Regions from separate parts of the Rhizobium favelukesii genome, predicted to be linked through region 1. Evidence: predicted binding sites of a transcription regulator. Region 1 holds the regulator's gene; each other region holds the start of a gene.
What was found. Region 1 encodes PhoB, which activates phosphate uptake and scavenging genes when phosphate is short. Its sites were predicted from a motif close to TGTCATNNANCTGTCAT; they were not measured.
Positions count from the first base shown of each region.

Region 1 (4,600 bases):
CTCGCCAAGTCGAAGGCCGACATGGATCAGATCGTCGAACTCAGCCTGCAGCGCGCCGGCCTGTGGAACGAAGTGAAGGATCGCGTTCATGAAGCCGGCACCGGCCTTTCCGGTGGCCAGCAGCAGCGCCTCTGCATCGCCCGCGCCGTTGCCGTGAGCCCTGAAGTGATCCTGATGGACGAGCCGTGCTCTGCGCTCGATCCGATTGCGACGGCAAAGGTCGAGGAGCTGATCCACGAGCTTCGCGAGAACTACACGATCGTCATCGTGACGCACTCGATGCAGCAGGCTGCCCGTGTTTCGCAGCGCACCGCCATGTTCCACCTCGGCAACCTCGTCGAGGAGAACGATACCGACAAGATGTTCACCAACCCGGACGATCCGCGCACCCAGGACTACATCATGGGGCGCTTCGGTTGATCGCCGGCGTCGGTAACACTCACGATATTCAAGGATGATCCCTATGGCATCGACACATATCTTTTCTGCCTACGACGATGATTTGAAGTTCCTGTCCCGCCGTATCTCGGAAATGGGCGGCCTGGCCGAGCAGATGGTCTCGGATGCCGTTCGCGCTCTTGTAAACGGCGATACTGCCCTGGCCCAGAAGGTCATTTCTGACGACGTGATCCTCGACCACGCTGAACGCGAGATCGGTGACAAGGCAATCGTTACGATCGCCCGTCGCCAGCCGATGGCGGCCGACCTCCGCGAGATCATGGGTTCGATCCGCATCGCGGCCGATCTTGAGCGCGTCGGCGATCTCGGCAAGAACACCGCCAAGCGCGTCATTGCTGTCCAGAGTGCCGGCGTGCCGCGCAAGCTCGCCCGCGGCCTCGAGCACCTTTCCGAACTGGCGCTCGTCCAGCTCAAGGAAGTCCTCGACGTCTATACGAGCCGTGCTGCCGACAAGGCAAAGTCGATCCGCGAGCGCGACGAGGAAATCGACGCGATGTACACCTCGCTGTTCCGCGAGATGCTCACCTACATGATGGAAGATCCGCGCAACATCACCAGCTGCACGCATCTTCTGTTCTGCGCCAAGAACATCGAGCGCATCGGCGACCACGCCACCAACATTGCCGAGACCATCTATTACATGGCCACCGGTGCTCAGCCGGAAGGCGAACGTCCGAAGGACGATACCGCCAACACCGTCGGCGCCGTCACGGAATAGTCGTTCTGCGACCGCGCCCCCAGGAGACCGAAACGAATGATCCCTAAAGTAGCTGTCGTTGAAGACGAAGAAGCACTGAGCGTGCTTCTTCGCTATAACCTTGAAGCTGAAGGTTTTGAGGTCGATACCATCCTGCGCGGCGACGAGGCCGAGATCCGGCTGCAGGAACGCACGCCAGACCTTTTGATCCTGGATTGGATGCTGCCGGGTGTGTCCGGCATCGAGCTCTGCCGGCGTCTGCGTATGCGACCGGAAACCGAGCGCCTTCCCATCATTATGCTGACGGCTCGCGGCGAGGAAAGCGAACGCGTTCGCGGTCTCTCCACCGGCGCCGACGACTACGTCGTCAAGCCGTTTTCGACGCCGGAGCTTGTCGCGCGCGTCAAGGCAATGCTTCGTCGCGCCAAGCCGGAGGTGCTCTCCACGCTGCTGAAGTGCGGCGACATCGAGCTCGACCGCGAGACGCATCGCGTTCATCGCAAGAGCCGTGAAGTCCGCCTCGGCCCAACCGAGTTCCGGCTCCTCGAGTTCCTGATGGCGTCCCCCGGACGCGTCTTCTCGCGTTCACAGCTCCTCGACGGCGTCTGGGGTCACGATATCTATGTGGACGAACGCACCGTCGACGTCCATGTCGGTCGCCTGCGCAAGGCGCTGAACTTCTCCAACATGCAGGATGTCATCCGCACCGTGCGCGGCGCCGGATATTCCATGGAAGCATAAGGCTTCGATGGGGACCGAGCGGCTTTCATCTCGGAAACAAAAAAACGGGCCCGCCTCGTGCGGTAATGCAGTTCACTTAGGTTTGCTTACGGCTCTTATCGGGTATCTGGCAGGCAGTTTTTTGACGACACGGGGGCATGATCGCCCCCGTTTTTCTGTCAGCAGCAAGTCTGCCAATCTGTTTCTCAATCTGGTGAGGTGGGCGGGGATTTTGCCGGGTGCTTCGATCGCCATCCATCCCCATTCGTGACGCAGGTAATGCAGGGCTGTGATAAAGCTTAGTCGGGTTGGCTCGACTTGGGCTTCGGTCGCGACCTCTGCCATTTCGAGCCGCACCAGATTGTAGGCCAGCAACGCGCCCCAGACCTCCTGATAGACAGTCTCCGGCGTGCCGCTTCGCAGGGTCAGTTCGCTACCGAGAAGCTCCTGCTTGAGTTCGCGATAACTTGTCTCGATGCGCCATCGCTCTTCATACTGATGGACGATTTCGCTTGCCGGATAAGTTTGTCTGTCCATCAGCGATGTCAACAATATGCGCTTTTTGCCATGGCTGGTGGTCGTCTCGATGGCCCTGACCTCCCAGAAGGCCGGCAAGTCCGGTTCTGCCTGCCGCGCCTGGGGCGAGACCTTCATGCGCACCCGATAATCGGTGGGGTGCGGATCCAGTCGTTCCCATGTGCTGTTGGCTTTGGCCGGAATCAGCCAGTGACGCTCATGTCCCTTCGTCTGCAATTGCAAGAGAAGGCTGGCACTGAAGAAGCCCTTGTCGAAGACCGTCAGCGAATGGTCCGGAACCCGGTCGAGCAGGCTTTTGGCGTAGAGCATCTCGTTTGTGCCATAGGCTCCGAACACCGCATCACGCACCAGATGCGTCGCCAGCGCCGTCAGCGTCAGCAGCCGCAATTGCGGATAGCTTGCGACAACGCCAGACGCGTAGGCCTGCGCTCCAAAATGCGCCCGGTTCTCCGGGCTGTTGGACGTCCGCAGCGTGCTGCCGTCCACGGCATAACGACAAAGACCCCGCCAGGCACGCCCGGATTGGTGGCGTTCATCCCAGCATGATGCACTCATTGCAAACAAGTGCGCCAACGGTGCCTGACCCAAGCGCTGCCGTGCCTGTGTCAACGCGCTCTTGGCAATATCCGCGTTGACCTCATCGGGCAAAACCAGATCAAGATGGGCCACCACCTCCGGGATCGACTGATGACGATAAAGGGCCAACGCAATCACCAGCCAGACGACCTGCTCGGCTGGCAGCTTGCGCTTGCGGATGCTCGCCTTGCCTGTCGTGGCGAGAGCCTGAGCGATCCAGTCCGGGTCGATCGCCTGCGAAAGAGCCGATAATTCGGCCGAATGTCCAAGGGTGCGTGACATCACAAACAAAAACAGGATGGGAAACGAATCCCCATCCTGAACCATCAAACTTGCCCGCAGCTCACTAAGTGAACTGCATTAGCCCGCGCGGGCCCGTTTTCTTTATTCCTTATCCGGCTTGCGCATCAGGCGACCCGGTTAGCGGCCTTGCGGCGCTCATTGACCGGCTGGTAGGCCATGCGCTGATGGTACGTGCAATACGGGGAGGAATCCGGGGACTCGCAGCCGCAGAAGTGGAAGTCGTCCTTCAGCGGATCGCCGACCGGCCACTTGCAGGTGCGCTCGGTCAGTTCCGTCAGGCCGAGGCGACGCGAAATCGGGACGACCACATTTGCGGCCGGGCGGAAGCGGACTTCCTCGACCGTGTCGATCTCGATCTCTTCCTTGAGCATCGTTGCACCCTGCTGGCGGGTGACGGTACGCGTGGTGATCCGCGATGCGTAGTTCGGTGCGCGCGGCGCCGATGTGGTGCGCTTGGGCGTTCTGACGGTGGTCGTCGAGCCGCCGGCCTTGGCACGACCGGGCAAACTCAAACGGTGAACTTTGCCAATGACGGCGTTACGGCTTACACCGCCAAGTTGCGCTGCGATCTGGCTGGCGCTCAGGCCCTCTGACCACAGCTTCTTCAGTTTTTCAACGCGCTCGTCTGTCCAGTTCATGCCCCTGTCTCCGCCTTATTAGCGTTGGTGTAGGCAGAATCCCTCACCGTTGCCTCGGACGTATCCGAAGCAAGAAACGCTTGCTCGATTTTGGTGACTAGTTCCGCCGCATGCAGTCTAGTAATTGAGTTTTAACCTAGTGTGAGGCTGACTCCGTGACAAGAGTCGGTTGAATCTCGGCGAATCGATTCTCAGGTTTTCCCCAACTTGCTGGGCGCGAGAGTCATTTCTGCAACATTAATTGTTGATAGATCCGGAGCCTCCCGATCGCCGCTTGACGCATGCATCAAAACCTCAGTTTTGTTGACATTGCAGTGCGAAAAGTAAATAGTGCTGCTCGCCGCCGAAAGGCGGCATTTTTAATTTCCGGACCTGCATTCCTTAGCCGGCGTCCGGCTGCTGATGGTTATTGACAGGAGATCGCGCCATGGCTGAAGCCGCGCTTTACGACACCTACTCTCGTGCCCCGCTGCGGTTCGAGCGAGGGGAAGGCGTGTGGCTGATCACCGAAACGGGCGAGCGATATCTTGACTTCGGCGCAGGCGTTGCCGTTACCTCCGTCGGCCACAGCCATCCGCATGTGGTGGGTGCGCTGAAGGAGCAGGCCGACAAGGTCTGGCACCTGTCCAATATCTACGAAATCCCGGGTCAGGAAGTGCTCGCGAAGCGG
Region 1 covers NZ_HG916852.1:621,005-625,604, forward strand. The annotation lists gene pstB (phosphate ABC transporter ATP-binding protein PstB) at 1-420, shown strand, start outside; gene phoU (phosphate signaling complex protein PhoU) at 464-1,177, shown strand; gene phoB (phosphate regulon transcriptional regulator PhoB) at 1,214-1,897, shown strand; gene LPU83_RS41450 (IS4 family transposase) at 1,970-3,316, opposite strand; gene LPU83_RS41455 (GcrA family cell cycle regulator) at 3,397-3,930, opposite strand; gene LPU83_RS41460 (aspartate aminotransferase family protein) at 4,358-4,600, shown strand, end outside.

Region 2 (4,600 bases), 1.6 Mb from region 1:
TTGATTTCAAGATCATGGTTGGCTGCATGGTCGGCACGTCCCTGGCTATGGCGCCAGCCGTATTGTTGGGGCACGATGCCGAGTTCGTCGACCTGGACGGGCCGCTACTCCTGGCTCGCGACCGCGAACCCGGGTTGCGTTACGCAGCCTCCCTCGTTTGGCCGCCGGAAACAACGCTTTGGGGCTGAAGATAATAGGCCGCGATTACGAGGCCCAGCCCGGTTAGGGCAACCAGCGCCATGACGTAGTAGCTTGCGAGGCCGAGCCACGCGTAGACGTAGCCGGAAGCAATCGTCATTAGTCCCATGAACATGCCGTTGTAGAAGAAATAGGCGCCCTGCGCCGACGACTCCTGGGTCTCCTGCACCGAGGCGACGATCCGTCTCTGTACACCCGTATGCACGAAGGCATAGGTGCAGGAATGCATGCACTGGAGCAGAAGGAAGCCCCAGAAACCCCAATGCATCGGAAACAGGATCCAGCGACACACGCTGACCGCCGCACCGAAGCGAATGAGCGTCCAGGCGCTAAATCGGCGACTCAGTCGACGAGACAGAAAAAACACCGTCACTTCGGCCGCGACGCCGGCACTCCAAAGGACGGCAATCTGCGTGCCGGAGAAGCCGAGATCGCGCCAGTAGAGGGACGCGAACGCCTGCAGGACCGCGTGGCTCGACTGTTGGATTGCGACGCCGATCAGCAAAGCGAGCAGATGAGGCTGCCGTAGCGAACTCCCGGTCGCCGCCGAGATATCGACCGGTGTGCCACGCCTGCGCGTCGGACCGATTCGTGGGCAGTAGATCGCCATCACCACCGTTGTCACGAAGCCAAATGTCATGACCGGCAACACCATCTCGCCGCCCCAACGCCCGATCAATTGCCCGCCGATCAGGGTGGAGACGATGAACGCCACCGAACCCCATACCCGCATCGAACCGTAGTCCAGGCCCCAGCGCCGGACACCGGAGATCACGATCGACTCGACGACCGGGACGTAACAGGCAAAGGTTGCACCCTGGATCGTGTAGACGATCAGCACCGGCCAGAATGTATTGGTCCAGTAGAGCGCGATCGCCGTTAGCAGCGATAGGCAGCCAGAAAACAGCAACACATCCGCCCGTTCCTTCATCCGGTCGGCATACATCGCGACAATAGGGGCGACGAGGACTCGCACGACCATCGGCACGGCGAGAATGACGCCGATCTCATGGTCGTTGAACTGGTGCAGCGCAAGCCACATCGGGAAGAACGGTAAGGCCACGCCATTGACGAGTAAAGGCGCACAGTACGACAAGGCACTGAGCAGCCGAAAGCGCGGCGGTGCCTCCTCACTTGCCGGAGGATTTTGAGCGGGAATCATCGGTGGACCTGCAGGAAACTGAACGTTGCCTAACACATCAACCTAAAGGCGACTATGGCAAGAAATTGCCCATCTGAAACGTTTCAAAAAATAAATAGGGCCTGTCGCAAAGACACAACGGGCTAAATTGATGCATAGAATTGGGGAGGGAAGGCCGCGCTTAAGCGGCCTGCTGCGCGACTTCCTTTTCACGATGGCCGATCGCCATCGGCATCGGCTGTATGCCACTCGTTGCACGCCACTCGATCAATTCAAACGTGCCGTCCTGATGCTCGGCAATCGCCGTGCAGCTTTCGACCCAGTCGCCGGTATTGATGTAACGGATGCCGTCCATGTCCTCCATCACCGCGTGGTGGATATGGCCACAGATCACGCCGTCGGCACCGTGCTTGCGGGCTTCTTCAGCGACGACACGCTGGAACTCGCCGATGAAGTTGACTGCGTGTTTGACCTGCAGCTTGGCCCATGCCGAAAACGACCAATAGGGCATGCCCATTCGGCGACGGATGGCTGCTAGGCCGATATTGATCATGATCGCCATGTCGTAGGCCCAGTCGCCGAGATAGGCGAGCAGGCGCGCGTTGCGCACGACGACGTCGAACTCGTCGCCATGCAGCACGAGGTATTTCTTGCCGTCGGCCGCTTCGTGCATCATCCGTTCAGCGACCTCGATGCCGCCGAAATGGGTGCCCGGAAAGTCGCGAAGGAATTCGTCGTGATTGCCCGGGATATAGATGACCCGCGTGCCCTTGCGCGCCTTGCGCAGCAGCTTCTGGACAACGTCGTTGCAATCCTGCGGCCAGTACCAGCTACGCTTCAGCCGCCAGCCGTCGATGATATCGCCGACAAGAAAGATGGTATCCGCCTCGTGATGCTTGAGAAAGTCGAGCAGGAAGTCAACTTTCGCGGCCTTGGAGCCGAGATGCACATCGGAAATGAAAAGCGTACGGAAGTGCCGCGTATCCATATTGTCCCTCACAAGCATCCTGCTCGTGTCCCATCGTTCACCTCCCCCTCCAAAACCAGAGTCGTGTTTCAGGAAGATGACATGCTGCTGTCCCGGTGGATTTTCCCGGTTTCGGTGGACCTGCGCTGACGTCACGGCAGATTTGCGTTGTTTTCGCATTTCGAACGGAAATTCCGACTGTTCCGCCATGCCGTTTGATGTAATGAAAACACTCCAAGACAGCATGCGGCAGCTCGGAGGCGACGATGGATCATCAGGAAAAGTCCAAGACGGAAAAGAATTTGGCAGGTGGAAGCCTCGACGAGCAGGCGCTCTACTTTCACCGCTATCCCCGTCCGGGCAAGATCGAAATCCAGGCGATCAAACCGCTCGGCAACCAGCGCGACTTGGCGCTCGCCTATTCCCCGGGTGTTGCAGCACCATGCCTGGCGATCCGCGATAATCCCGAAACGGCCGCCGACTACACCTCCCGCGCCAATCTGGTTGCAGTCATTTCCAACGGCACGGCCGTTCTCGGCCTCGGCAATATCGGTCCGCTTGCCTCAAAGCCAGTCATGGAAGGCAAGGCCGTCCTTTTCAAGAAATTCGCAAACATCGACGTCTTCGACATCGAAGTCGAGGCACCGAGTGTCGATCAGATGGTCTCCACCGTCGCCTCGCTCGAGCCGACCTTCGGCGGCATCAATCTCGAGGATATCAAGGCGCCGGAATGTTTCGAGATCGAGCGTCGGCTCCGCGAGACCATGAAGATCCCGGTTTTCCACGATGACCAGCATGGTACCGCCATCATCGTCGCTGCCGCGATCCTCAATGGCCTGGAACTGGCGAACAAGAAGATTGACGAGGTCAAAATCGTTGCCTCAGGCGCCGGCGCGGCAGCCCTTGCTTGCCTCAACCTCCTCGTCACGCTGGGTGCCAAGCGGGAAAATATCTGGGTCCATGACATCGAAGGCCTCGTCTACGAAGGCCGCGCCGAATTGATGGACAAGTGGAAAAGCGTCTATGCCCAGAAGAGCGACACGCGCACGCTCGCCGAAAACATCGGCGGCGCCGACGTCTTTCTTGGCCTTTCCGCCGCCGGCGTGCTGAATCCGGAACTGCTCGCGCAGATGGCCGAGAACCCGCTGATCATGGCGCTTGCCAACCCGACGCCGGAGATCATGCCCGATCTCGCCCGCGCTGCCCGCCCCGATGCGATGATCTGCACCGGTCGTTCCGACTTCCCGAACCAGGTGAACAACGTTCTCTGCTTCCCCTACATTTTCCGCGGGGCGCTGGATTGCGGCGCAGTGACGATCAACGAAGAAATGAAGATGGCCGCCGTGCGCGCCATTGCCGCCCTTGCACGCGAGGAACCATCTGATGTCGCAGCCCGCGCTTATTCCGGCGAGACACCGGTCTTCGGTCCAAACTATCTGATCCCCTCGCCCTTCGATCCGCGCCTGATCCTGCGCATTGCCCCGGCAGTCGCGAGAGCCGCTGCCGAGAGCGCTGTCGCGTTGCGTCCGATCATCGATTTTGACGCCTATCTCGATCAGCTCAATCGCTTCGTCTTCCGTTCCGGCTTCATCATGAAACCGATCTTTGCGGCGGCCAAGAACGCCGAGCGCAAGCGGGTTATCTTCTCCGAAGGCGAGGATGAGCGCGTCCTGCGCGCAGCACAGGTCCTGCTCGAAGAAGGCATTGCCGAGCCGATTCTGATCGGCCGCCCATCGGTCATCGAAACCCGCCTGCAGCGTTACGGTCTGCGCATCCGCCCGCTTGCAGATTTCGACGTGATCAATCCGGAAGACGATCCGCGCTTCCGCGAATACGTGGATCTTTACTTCTCACTGGTCGGACGGCGTGGCGTCATTCCGGAAGCGGCCCGCACGATCGTGCGCACAAACACGACGGTCATTGGCGCTTTGGCGCTAAAGCGCGGCGAAGCTGATGCGCTCATCTGTGGCCTGGAAGGCCGCTACGAGAAGCATCTGCGCGATGTCCGCCAGATCATCGGCAAGAGGCAAGACGTTTGCGACTTCTCGGCGCTCAGCCTGCTGATCTCGCAACGCGGTGCTACTTTCTTCACCGACACCTACGTTACATTCAATCCGAGCGCCGAAGAGATTGCCGAGTCCGCAATACTCGCCGCAGAGGAAATCAAGCGCTTCGGCATCACGCCGCGTGCTGCCCTCGTATCCCACTCGAACTTCGGTTCGCGTGAATCCGAGAGCGCGACGAAGATGCGCGCTGCGCTTCAGCTGGTGCGCGAGGCTGCGCCGGAACTGGAA
Region 2 covers NZ_HG916852.1:2,187,523-2,192,122, reverse strand. The annotation lists partial or broken gene dgcA (N-acetyl-D-Glu racemase DgcA) at 1-188, shown strand, start outside; gene LPU83_RS49450 (MFS transporter) at 140-1,360, opposite strand; gene LPU83_RS49445 (UDP-2,3-diacylglucosamine diphosphatase) at 1,521-2,327, opposite strand; gene LPU83_RS49440 (NADP-dependent malic enzyme) at 2,573-4,600, shown strand, end outside.
Region 2: LPU83_RS49445 (UDP-2,3-diacylglucosamine diphosphatase) is a predicted target of PhoB. The motif match lies at 2,393-2,409, and genes of this name have one in related genera.

Region 3 (4,600 bases), on a different contig from region 1:
CCTTCAGCTTCTCGGGGGCATCTGGGTCCTGCAGACGCTTCCGGCGCTGGTCTTCGGCCTCTACACCAACTGGTTCCGTGCGCCGGGCCTGCTCGCAGGGTGGTTCGTGGGTTTCTTCGGCGGCACGTTCCTGGTCTGGGATGCCGGTTGGAAGCCGCTCCATATGGTTTCCATCGGCGACACGAGTTTCACGATGTACACCGGGCTTCTCGCTCTCGCTGCAAACATCGTGGTAGCCGCTGCTGTGAACAGCCTACTGGCGAAACGTGCGAGCCCCCTGGCCCAGCAATAAGAAAAGGGCAGCGGCCGGGCTTGTTTCCGGCCGCCATCTCAGCTTGCTTTACGATCCACCGTTCCACCGGTTGCCTGACGCCCCAATAAGCTCTCGACCTTTCCCAACAGTCCCTTGAGTTCCGGTTCCCGAACGTGCGTCGCCGCCTCATGAGGCGGGAACCAGGCAATCGACCTCTGGCCTTTCTCCTTAAACTCCGTCTGCAGTGCAACGACTTCGACCAAGTGGACCTGCACGATCGAGGGGACCTTGCCACCAGTGTCCAGCGTCTTCAGGTACGTGTAATAACCAAATGGCTTCTTCTTCGCCTTGCCCTTAACACCAGCCTCTTCCCAAGCCTCCCGCTCAGCAACCTGATGCGGCAGCCGCTTGTCCATGGCCCAGCCCTTCGGAATAACCCAGCGACCGGTCTCACGCGACGTGATCAACAGAACCTCGATCGCCTGGCTATCCGGCCGCCGTCTGTAGCAAATGGCGGCGTACTGATCGACCGCCTGGCCATGAAACAGCTTGTCTGCCGCTTCCGCCAGTTGCCCGAGATAGGTTTTATTCTTCTTCTTAGGCATTCGTTTCCACCACGGGCCTCCCATCCGGCTTAATGGTCCGGCTCTGGAGAAGCTCGCCCCGTTCAATCCTCAAGATGACAATCCGACATCGTCACCGCATATCTGGCACGAGTGACAGACCGTCAATGTTCATTAGCTGACTATGCTTCTGCAGGACGATGGTGTTTGCAAGACGCATTGTCACAAAACTGTCATAAAAACAATTTTATCCCATATAAACAATCATATATAACGCCACGATCATCTGTCGTCTGTCGGGGAACCGCTCACGATGAAAGCGATTTCTTGGTCGATTAGGGATGAGAGGCTCGTGTTCACCCTGCCCGCACTGAGTCGCGCCAGATCAGATCCGCATGCAATTCCACCGAACGCCCATCGAGTTCTGTACCTCCCAATCAAATCGCAGTGACCGGCTGTGCGAACGTTGTCAACTGGCAGGACGACCATGACGATTGCTCGATATCATCAAAACCGGCGACGCAGAGGTGATCCGGGGTAGGCGGCTCGAATCCCATTGCGAACCTGTTGAGGACGTCGTTTCGAAGGCATGTCACCTTTTCATGTCGTGCTCGGTCTTTTATGACGGATTTATGACAGCTGGAATTGGGAGCACCAATAGTGAAATGGTTTCGTAAACTGATGCCGCGAGAAGATCGGTTCTTTGATCTCTTTGCGAGGCATTCGCGCACAACGGTCAGCGCGGCAGAAGCGCTGAACGCCTTGCTTGCCGGAAAGGATACGCAACAGCATTGTGAACGCATCATCGCGCTCGAAGACGAGGCGGACGACATTACGCGCGAGGTACTGCTCGCAGTCCGGAAAAGTTTCATAACGCCATTCGACCGGGGAGATATCAAGGATCTCATCATGTCGATGGACGACGCCATCGACATGATGCACAAGACGGTCAAGACCATCCGATTGTTCGAACAGACCAGTTTCGATCCCGGCATGCAGGAGATGGGCGGCGTCATCGTTCAGGCCGCCAAGCTCGTGGCCGAAGCAATTCCCCTTCTGGATCGCATGGCCGCCAATGCGCAGCACCTCGGCGTCCTGACCGAAGAGGTGGTAAAGGTTGAAGGTCGTTCCGATGAACTGCACGACCAAGGCCTGAAGGATCTGTTTCGCCGCCACGGCGCGACAAACCCGATGGCCTACATTATCGGCAGCGAGATCTATGGCGAGTTGGAGAAGGTCGTCGACCGCTTCGAAGACGTCGCCAATGAAATCAACGGCATCGTGATCGAGAACGTCTGATGGAGGCCACCCTCGCATTCCCGCTTCTTGCGGGCCTTATCGCGGTCGCGTTGTTTTTCGATTTTTTGAACGGACTGCACGATGCCGCCAACTCGATTGCCACCATCGTCTCGACCCGGGTCTTGCGGCCGCAATATGCGGTATTGTGGGCCGCCTTCTTCAATTTCATCGCCTTCCTGTTCTTCGGCCTGCATGTGGCAGAAACACTGGGCACCGGTATCATCGATCCAGGTATCGTCACGCCGCAAGTCATCTTCGCCGCGCTGATGGGCGCCATCGTCTGGAATATCGTCACCTGGATGTTCGGCATACCGTCGAGTTCCTCGCATGCGCTGGTCGGTGGCCTGGTCGGTTCCGGGTTGGCCAAAACCGGTACGAGCGCCATTGTATGGTCGGGGTTATTGAAAACGGCCGGCGCTATCGTGCTATCTCCGCTTCTGGGCTTCGTTCTGGCGCTTTTCCTTGTCCTGTGCGTGACATGGATCTTCCTCCGGCAGACGCCCTTTTTCGTCGACAGCACATTTCGCGTCCTGCAGTTTGTCTCCGCTTCCCTCTATTCGCTCGGCCATGGTGGTAACGACGCCCAGAAGACAATGGGGATCATCGCCGTGCTTCTCTACTCACAGGGTTACGGCGGAGGGGAATTCCACGTGCCTTTCTGGGTCGTCCTGTCCTGCCAATCCGCAATGGCGCTCGGAACATTGTTCGGCGGCTGGCGGATCGTTCATACGATGGGCTCCAAGATCACACGGCTGAATCCAATGCAGGGCTTCTGCGCGGAGACAGGTGGCGCGCTGACGTTGTTTGCCGCGACATGGCTCGGTATCCCCGTCTCGACGACCCATACGATCACAGGTGCAATCATCGGCGTCGGCGCCGCACGGCGCCTTTCCGCGGTACGGTGGGGATTGGCGGGCAACATCGTCGTCGCGTGGGTGATAACTCTGCCCGCTACTGCGGCCATTGCGGCACTAACCTATCAGATCGTGAACAGTATCGGGTGACTCGGAGACGGCCGAACCAATGTCGACACTTCGGTCTCCGACGGCATCGTGCTGACAATGCGACCGTTGAGCGATTGTAAGACCAGGCCAGGAACGGTTGCCGGTCCGTACCAGATTGAAAGGAGATTTTGGCGCCAAACGCTCTGCTGTGCACGATTGGCACACGTTTGATCCGATGATGGGTCAAGACACCAGCTCTGCAGTTCCAGCTGCGATCATATCGTCGCGTGATGTCCATCGGTTATGTGGCGAGGGCCGACCTGGAGTTCCACACCGCCATCATCGACGGGGTGGGAGTTGGGTAAACCGCCAAGTGCGACCGCCATTCGCGCCGCATTGCTGGCGAGAGTCCGGCTGACGAACCGTGCCAGCCAGTCGCATGAGCAGGCGATCCTCAAGCATCAGGATGTGCCTGAAGCGATCAGGATGCGCAGACCCGATGCAGCCGGACCTGCCATCGAGCAGTTAATCGGCGTTGTCCGCAGCGCGATCACTGATGCGCTGCGCAAATCACGCACCCGCTGTTGCCCGCCAGCGTGCCGCAAGTATGGGCGACATCCGCCGATGCCACCGCCAGCGATAAATTATTTGCCGCGGTCTGGAACATTTGCGCCACGTACTAGTTTTTTGGAGTGCAGCGCTTCAAATACACGCTGTGGGCCAGCATCGCCCTTATGCAGGTCCGTTCAAAGGCCCGGCGCCGAGTCCCTCCCGCCGGGCTTTTGCTGCCGAGCTGGATCGCGGGCGGTTTGTGCAAATCGATCGCTGAACTTTTCAGCGCTGCCGCCGGTGCGAGCCTCCGCGGCGCCCCTCCTCGAGCTTTCGGTGGGCTCTTCTCAAAGAAAAAGGTCCGCCTCCAAAGCTCGACTTTGTACAAAATCGGTGGTGATTTCGGGGGCATCTGAGCAGCCCTGGGTGAATCAATTCGCCGCAGGGTCCCGGCCTTGCGCCATTCGTTTGATCGGATTCGAACGAATGGATGAGCGAACAACATGATTGTAGCCGTGAGCCGGGAGACGCGGTCCCCCACATCCTTCGCAAATGGCTGTCGCCGTTTCGTTTCTGGTTTACCGCGCCAAGCTGGGAGCATCTGCTGGTCCTGGTGATGGGTGCGCTCCTTTCGCCTGGCAAGCGAACGGTGACGGCCTGCCTGCGCATCACCGGACGCGCGGAGGTAAGTAATTTTGCCGCCTATCATCAACTCCTCAACCGAGCCCGCTGGAACCCTCGCACGTTGGCGGCCCGTCTGCTGTCCATCATTGTTGCCCGGCTCGTGCCCGAGGGCCCTGTCGTGATTGGCATGGATGATACAATCGAACGGCGTTGGGGCCAACGCATCGCCGCGCGTGGAATTTATCGTGACCCGGTGCGCTCCAGCCATGGCCACTTTGTCAAAGCCAGCGGCTTGAGATGGTTGAGCTTCATGGTTCTTTCACCTGTCCCATGGGCAAAATGTATTAAAGCCCTGCCGGTGCTGACGA
Region 3 covers NZ_HG916854.1:465,000-469,599, reverse strand. The annotation lists gene mctP (monocarboxylate uptake permease MctP) at 1-292, shown strand, start outside; gene LPU83_RS62250 (NUDIX hydrolase) at 331-858, opposite strand; partial or broken gene LPU83_RS74495 (LacI family transcriptional regulator) at 1,173-1,352, opposite strand; gene LPU83_RS62245 (DUF47 domain-containing protein) at 1,474-2,115, shown strand; gene LPU83_RS62240 (inorganic phosphate transporter) at 2,115-3,119, shown strand; gene LPU83_RS62235 (IS701 family transposase) at 4,099-4,600, shown strand, end outside.
Region 3: LPU83_RS62245 (DUF47 domain-containing protein) is a predicted target of PhoB. The motif match lies at 1,438-1,454, and genes of this name have one in related genera.

Region 4 (4,600 bases), 1.6 Mb from region 1:
ACTTTGCGGATTGCCAGTGGAAATAGTCTTCGATGAATATCCGGGAAAGCCACAGCGCACCGCGGTTGCGAGGGCTTTCCCAGCCAAGCAGGTTATCCGTTTCGGCGCGCTTGAACATCCGCTTCAGATTGGTGAGGGAGATGCCGAACTCATTTGCGAGTTCGCTGATACTCACGCCCACTAGCAGGACGCGCTTGTGCTCCCGCGCATCGTCGGGGAGGCGGCTGATCAGATCGTGCAGCACGAGGCCGCCGACATCGGACCAGAGGAAGTGGCCGATACTGCTCCGTGGCTCCTTCCAGATCGGCTCCTGGATGAGGGCGCGTGCAGCACGCGGCTGCGCGAGATGAAAGAGCCGGGGCTCGTCCGCGGTTAGACTGGCACGATTGCCGTCGTCGAGTTGATCAAGGCAGGCCATATGCCCCAGGAACCACGAGGCCATGGCTTCCTCGCTGACCTCGGTCGTCTCGAGGCGACGCAGGCGCCGATCGGGCATTTCATCAGGAGCATCCCGCAGAAATTTGTAGGCGATGAGTTCGGCAAGGAATGAGGCTGCCGTATTTTTGCTGGCGAGATCAAACTCCTCGGCGACCTGCATCATGCGACCAGCCGTAAGCCCTGAAACGGGATTGCCTCGATCGCGTCCGGTATGCATGGCAAACAACGTCTGCGTCAGCAGCCACTTTTGGTGCGAGGCGGCGAGGCGGGCAAGACGAGGAGCGCGTTTGTGAATGCCGATAAGATGGAGCGCGATCTGACGCTCGATCGACAGAAACAAGGGGTGATGAAGGATTTCATCGCGTGTATGCAGTCGGCCAGTGAACATCGTCTTCGCGGTCGGATAGAATTCGTTCCAGTTGCTCCTCTTACATTTGTGACGGTGTTTCAATGCGGAACTTGGTGAGCGGGTCGTTAATTGCTCGGTATAGTTAAATTCTACGGCCCGGGATCATTTCGTCAACTTGGCAGGCGCTGATTCAGCCGCTCGATGTCTTCGCGCAATGCTGCAATTTCGGTGAGCACCCGCATGTCTATCTTCTGATGCAGGGAGAGAACCTCAAGTTCTGCTTTGAGATTGACTTCGTAGTCTTTCGCCGCCTCGAAGCGATCGCGCTCTGCTTGCCGGTTCTGCGACATCATGATGATGGGAGCCTGGATTGCGGCAAGCATCGAGAGCACGAGATTGAGGAAGATGAAGGGATAGGGATCGAAGGCGCGGGTGAATAGGACGACGGTGTTTACGACGCACCAGAAGAACAGGAACAGGAAGAAGGCGACAATGAACGACCAGGAGCCGCCGATGCGGGCAATCGAATCCGCCAGGCGCTCTCCAGCGGAAGATTCCGCCTGCAAGGCCGCGTTAATGTCCGTCGAGATTATCTTGCGCTCGTGGGCTTTTGCGAGAACGCGCTTCTCGATTTCGCCGAGTTCATCGGGTTTGTCGAAGTGATGGTGGATGAGGTCCGATAGGTTATGCATTGCCGACTCCGAATGCTAGATCGCTCGGGCGCCAGTATTCCGTAATGTTTTCAAATTGCAATGCGGGCTTGTGCCGCTCTTTTACGTGCCTTGCGCATACAGCCACGCATGCTGTGGGAAGAAGCGATCGAGCGTCTGAGCCTTGCCGAACATGATGTCGTGCTGGAGGTATCGATAGTCCCGTACGAGGGGATCGAGGCTCTTCGGTTTCAAAACCCAATCGGGCGACGGCGTGTTGTCGCGCGCAATCAGCTGATAGCGATCGATGACGCTGTACTTCTTCTGCACGCGGCCGAGAAAGCCCGTGTAGTAGGGATGCTCGAAGCCGGCGAACTTTAGAAGATGGTAGGGAAGGAGCGACGGGCTGATCGTACCCACATCCTTCTTGCTGCCTTTCTTGTTGGACCAGATGACGAGCGGCGTCTCGTGCTCCTGCTTCATGACGCTGACCGATGCCTTGCGCGTGGCAACCTGGTCGGGCATGTAGCCGGTCGCCGTGTAGACGTTGCCGAGTGGCGGAAGGTGATCGCCCCAGAGGACGATGATCGTCTCGCGATCGCGCTTCTCGGCCCAATTCATCAGCATCTTGAGGCTGTCGTCGGCTTCCTTGATCCCTTGCGTATAGGTGGCCAGCGTTGCCCGGTCCGCATCGTTCAGGTTGCCCTTGATGTCGACGCTGTTGTGTACGTAACGGTTCGGCTCGTAGGGACCATGTCCCTGCAGAGTGACACCAAAGAAGAAGAACGGACGATCAATACCGTCGGCCTCGTTCATGATCTCCTTCATGAGGGACTCGTCCGAAGCGAAGATGCCCCTCTTTTCCATCGGAGGCATGGTTTCTTCAGAGCGGAACTGTTCGAAACCGAAGTCCTTGTAGACTTCGTTGCGGTTCCAGAACCAGCCGCTGAATGGATGCAGAGACCGGGCGGCATAGCCTTCGCCGCGGAAGAACGTCGCAAGCGAGGGGACGTTGCTGCGAATATACTGCTGGTAGGGAATGCTGCCATAGGGCAGGAAGGCATTCGAGAAGCCCGTCAGTGCCTCGAATTCGACATTGGCGGTCATGCCGCCAAACTCGGGTGAGAAGACATGGCCCGACTGCTCGGCCCTGATATTCGGCATCGGATCCGGCGACAGGGTGACGGTCTTCAGCCGGGTCGGATCCCAGAAGGATTCACTCATCAGCATGATCACGTCGGGCTTTTCGCGCGGGCCGCTGAGATAGCCGTAGTTGCGGGTCGGAATAGCATCAAGCGCCTGCGTACCGAAGCCGACCGGCGCTGCCACGTCGGCCATCGGAATGTTGAAGATGAAGGCGAGGATGAAGCCGTTGCTGCGGTAGTTTTCCTTCTGATCCCACATCATCGGCACGACCTGAAGGCGATCGCGTATGTAGGAGTATTTGGAATAATCCATCAACGCGCCAAAAGCTGCGATAACAGGTAAGCCGATACAGAGTTGACGCAGTTGGGCGGTCCTTGAGAGCCGCGGACAACGGCGCCAAGCGAAATGCCACAGGACGGCAATCGCGACCGCGGAAAGAACGATGCCAACGACCATGGCAACCGCTGTCCACGGCCGGTCGCGCGCCATCACGGGAAGCAACTCCATGATCTGGCGCCCAAATAGGACGTCGGACGGGTACAGGGGGTCCGTGAGATAATGCTGCTTCTGGCTGGAGACGATGGCGGGAACGAGCACCAGCGGCAGAACGATCAACGCCGAAATGAATCGTCTTCCCAGGGCAGCGTCCAGCGAGAGCATCAGGACGGTCAACATCACGACCGTTGTCATGCCGGGGCGTACCGGCGATGTCAGGAATTCGCGCACATCGGCGAACCCATCGCGGGCGATTATTTCGACCGCTACAGTGGCGAAGAGAGCAATCAGCGCCGAAAGGCAAATTCCGAGCGCAGCGCGTAAAGCTGGCGATTGGGCGCTTCCCCTGACACCAGTGGAAAGCGACGCGAAACGCGCTGCCGCTGCGGACCTCATTCCCAACGCGATCAACTAAGAAACTCCAACGTCATAAAAGCTTCATCGAACTGTCACATCTTCGTCATGAACGCTAGATGAACCGTTATGTTTCCCACATTTGTGATCGGTGGATAAAGCGCCGCCGGCGCCGTCCGCGGATGCCCGCTTCGGTTCACTTGCTTGTGCCGAGCGGCGAGCCGTCGTAGGTCTGACGAGTTCGATGTCAGGAGGATTCAGATTGAGAAGTTCCATCGAGATCTACAACATCAAAACAGGCCAGGCGCGCGTTGTCTGGCAAACCACGCAACTGGTGGAAGCGCCAAACTTTTCGCCGGATGGAGGCTATCTTCTGCTGAACGGTGACGGGCTTCTCTACCGCCTGGTGCTTGACGGTTCGGGCAAGGTCGAGAAAGTCGATACCGGATTTGCCACGGCCTGCAACAACGATCACGGCATCTCGCCTGACGGCCGTCAGATCGTCATTTCCGACAAGACCGAGTTCGGGAAATCGACGATCTATGTACTTCCGGCAGAAGGCGGCGCGCCGCGTCTGGTGACGCAAAATCAGCCGTCCTATTGGCACGGCTGGTCGCCCGACGGGAAGGATCTCGCCTATTGCGGCATCCGCGACGACCTATTCGACATCTACACGATTTCGGTAGACGGCGGCGACGAGAAGCGGTTGACACGCGGCGAGGGGCGCAACGACGGGCCAGATTATTCGGCCGACGGCCAGTGGATCTACTTCAATTCCAGCCGCACGGGCCTCATGCAGATCTGGCGCATTCATCCGGATGGGACCGGCCTCGAACAGATCACCAGCGACAACTACGGCAATTGGTTTGCTCATCCGTCGCCCAACAACGATAAGGTCCTGATCCTCTCCTACGACCCCGACGTCTTCGACCACCCTCGCGATCTCGATGTTTGTCTGCGGCTGATGGATATGGATGGCGGCAACCTGACGACGCTCTTCAAACTCTTTGGTGGGCAGGGAACGATCAACGTGCCGAATTGGTCGCCGTCAGGCGATGAGTTCGCCTATGTGCGGTACTACCCGATCTCAGCATGAAGGATTGCATCGACAGATTTTTCGCGGCATAGACCCTCCGTCGGGTGCCCGTCTCAGGCGGGAGAATCGGGA
Region 4 covers NZ_HG916852.1:2,180,550-2,185,149, forward strand. The annotation lists gene LPU83_RS49410 (hypothetical protein) at 1-826, opposite strand, end outside; gene LPU83_RS49415 (DUF1003 domain-containing protein) at 958-1,479, opposite strand; gene LPU83_RS49420 (LTA synthase family protein) at 1,561-3,489, opposite strand; gene LPU83_RS49425 (TolB family protein) at 3,695-4,528, shown strand; cobalamin riboswitch at 4,554-4,600, shown strand, end outside.
Region 4: LPU83_RS49420 (LTA synthase family protein) is a predicted target of PhoB. The motif match lies at 3,504-3,520, and genes of this name have one in related genera.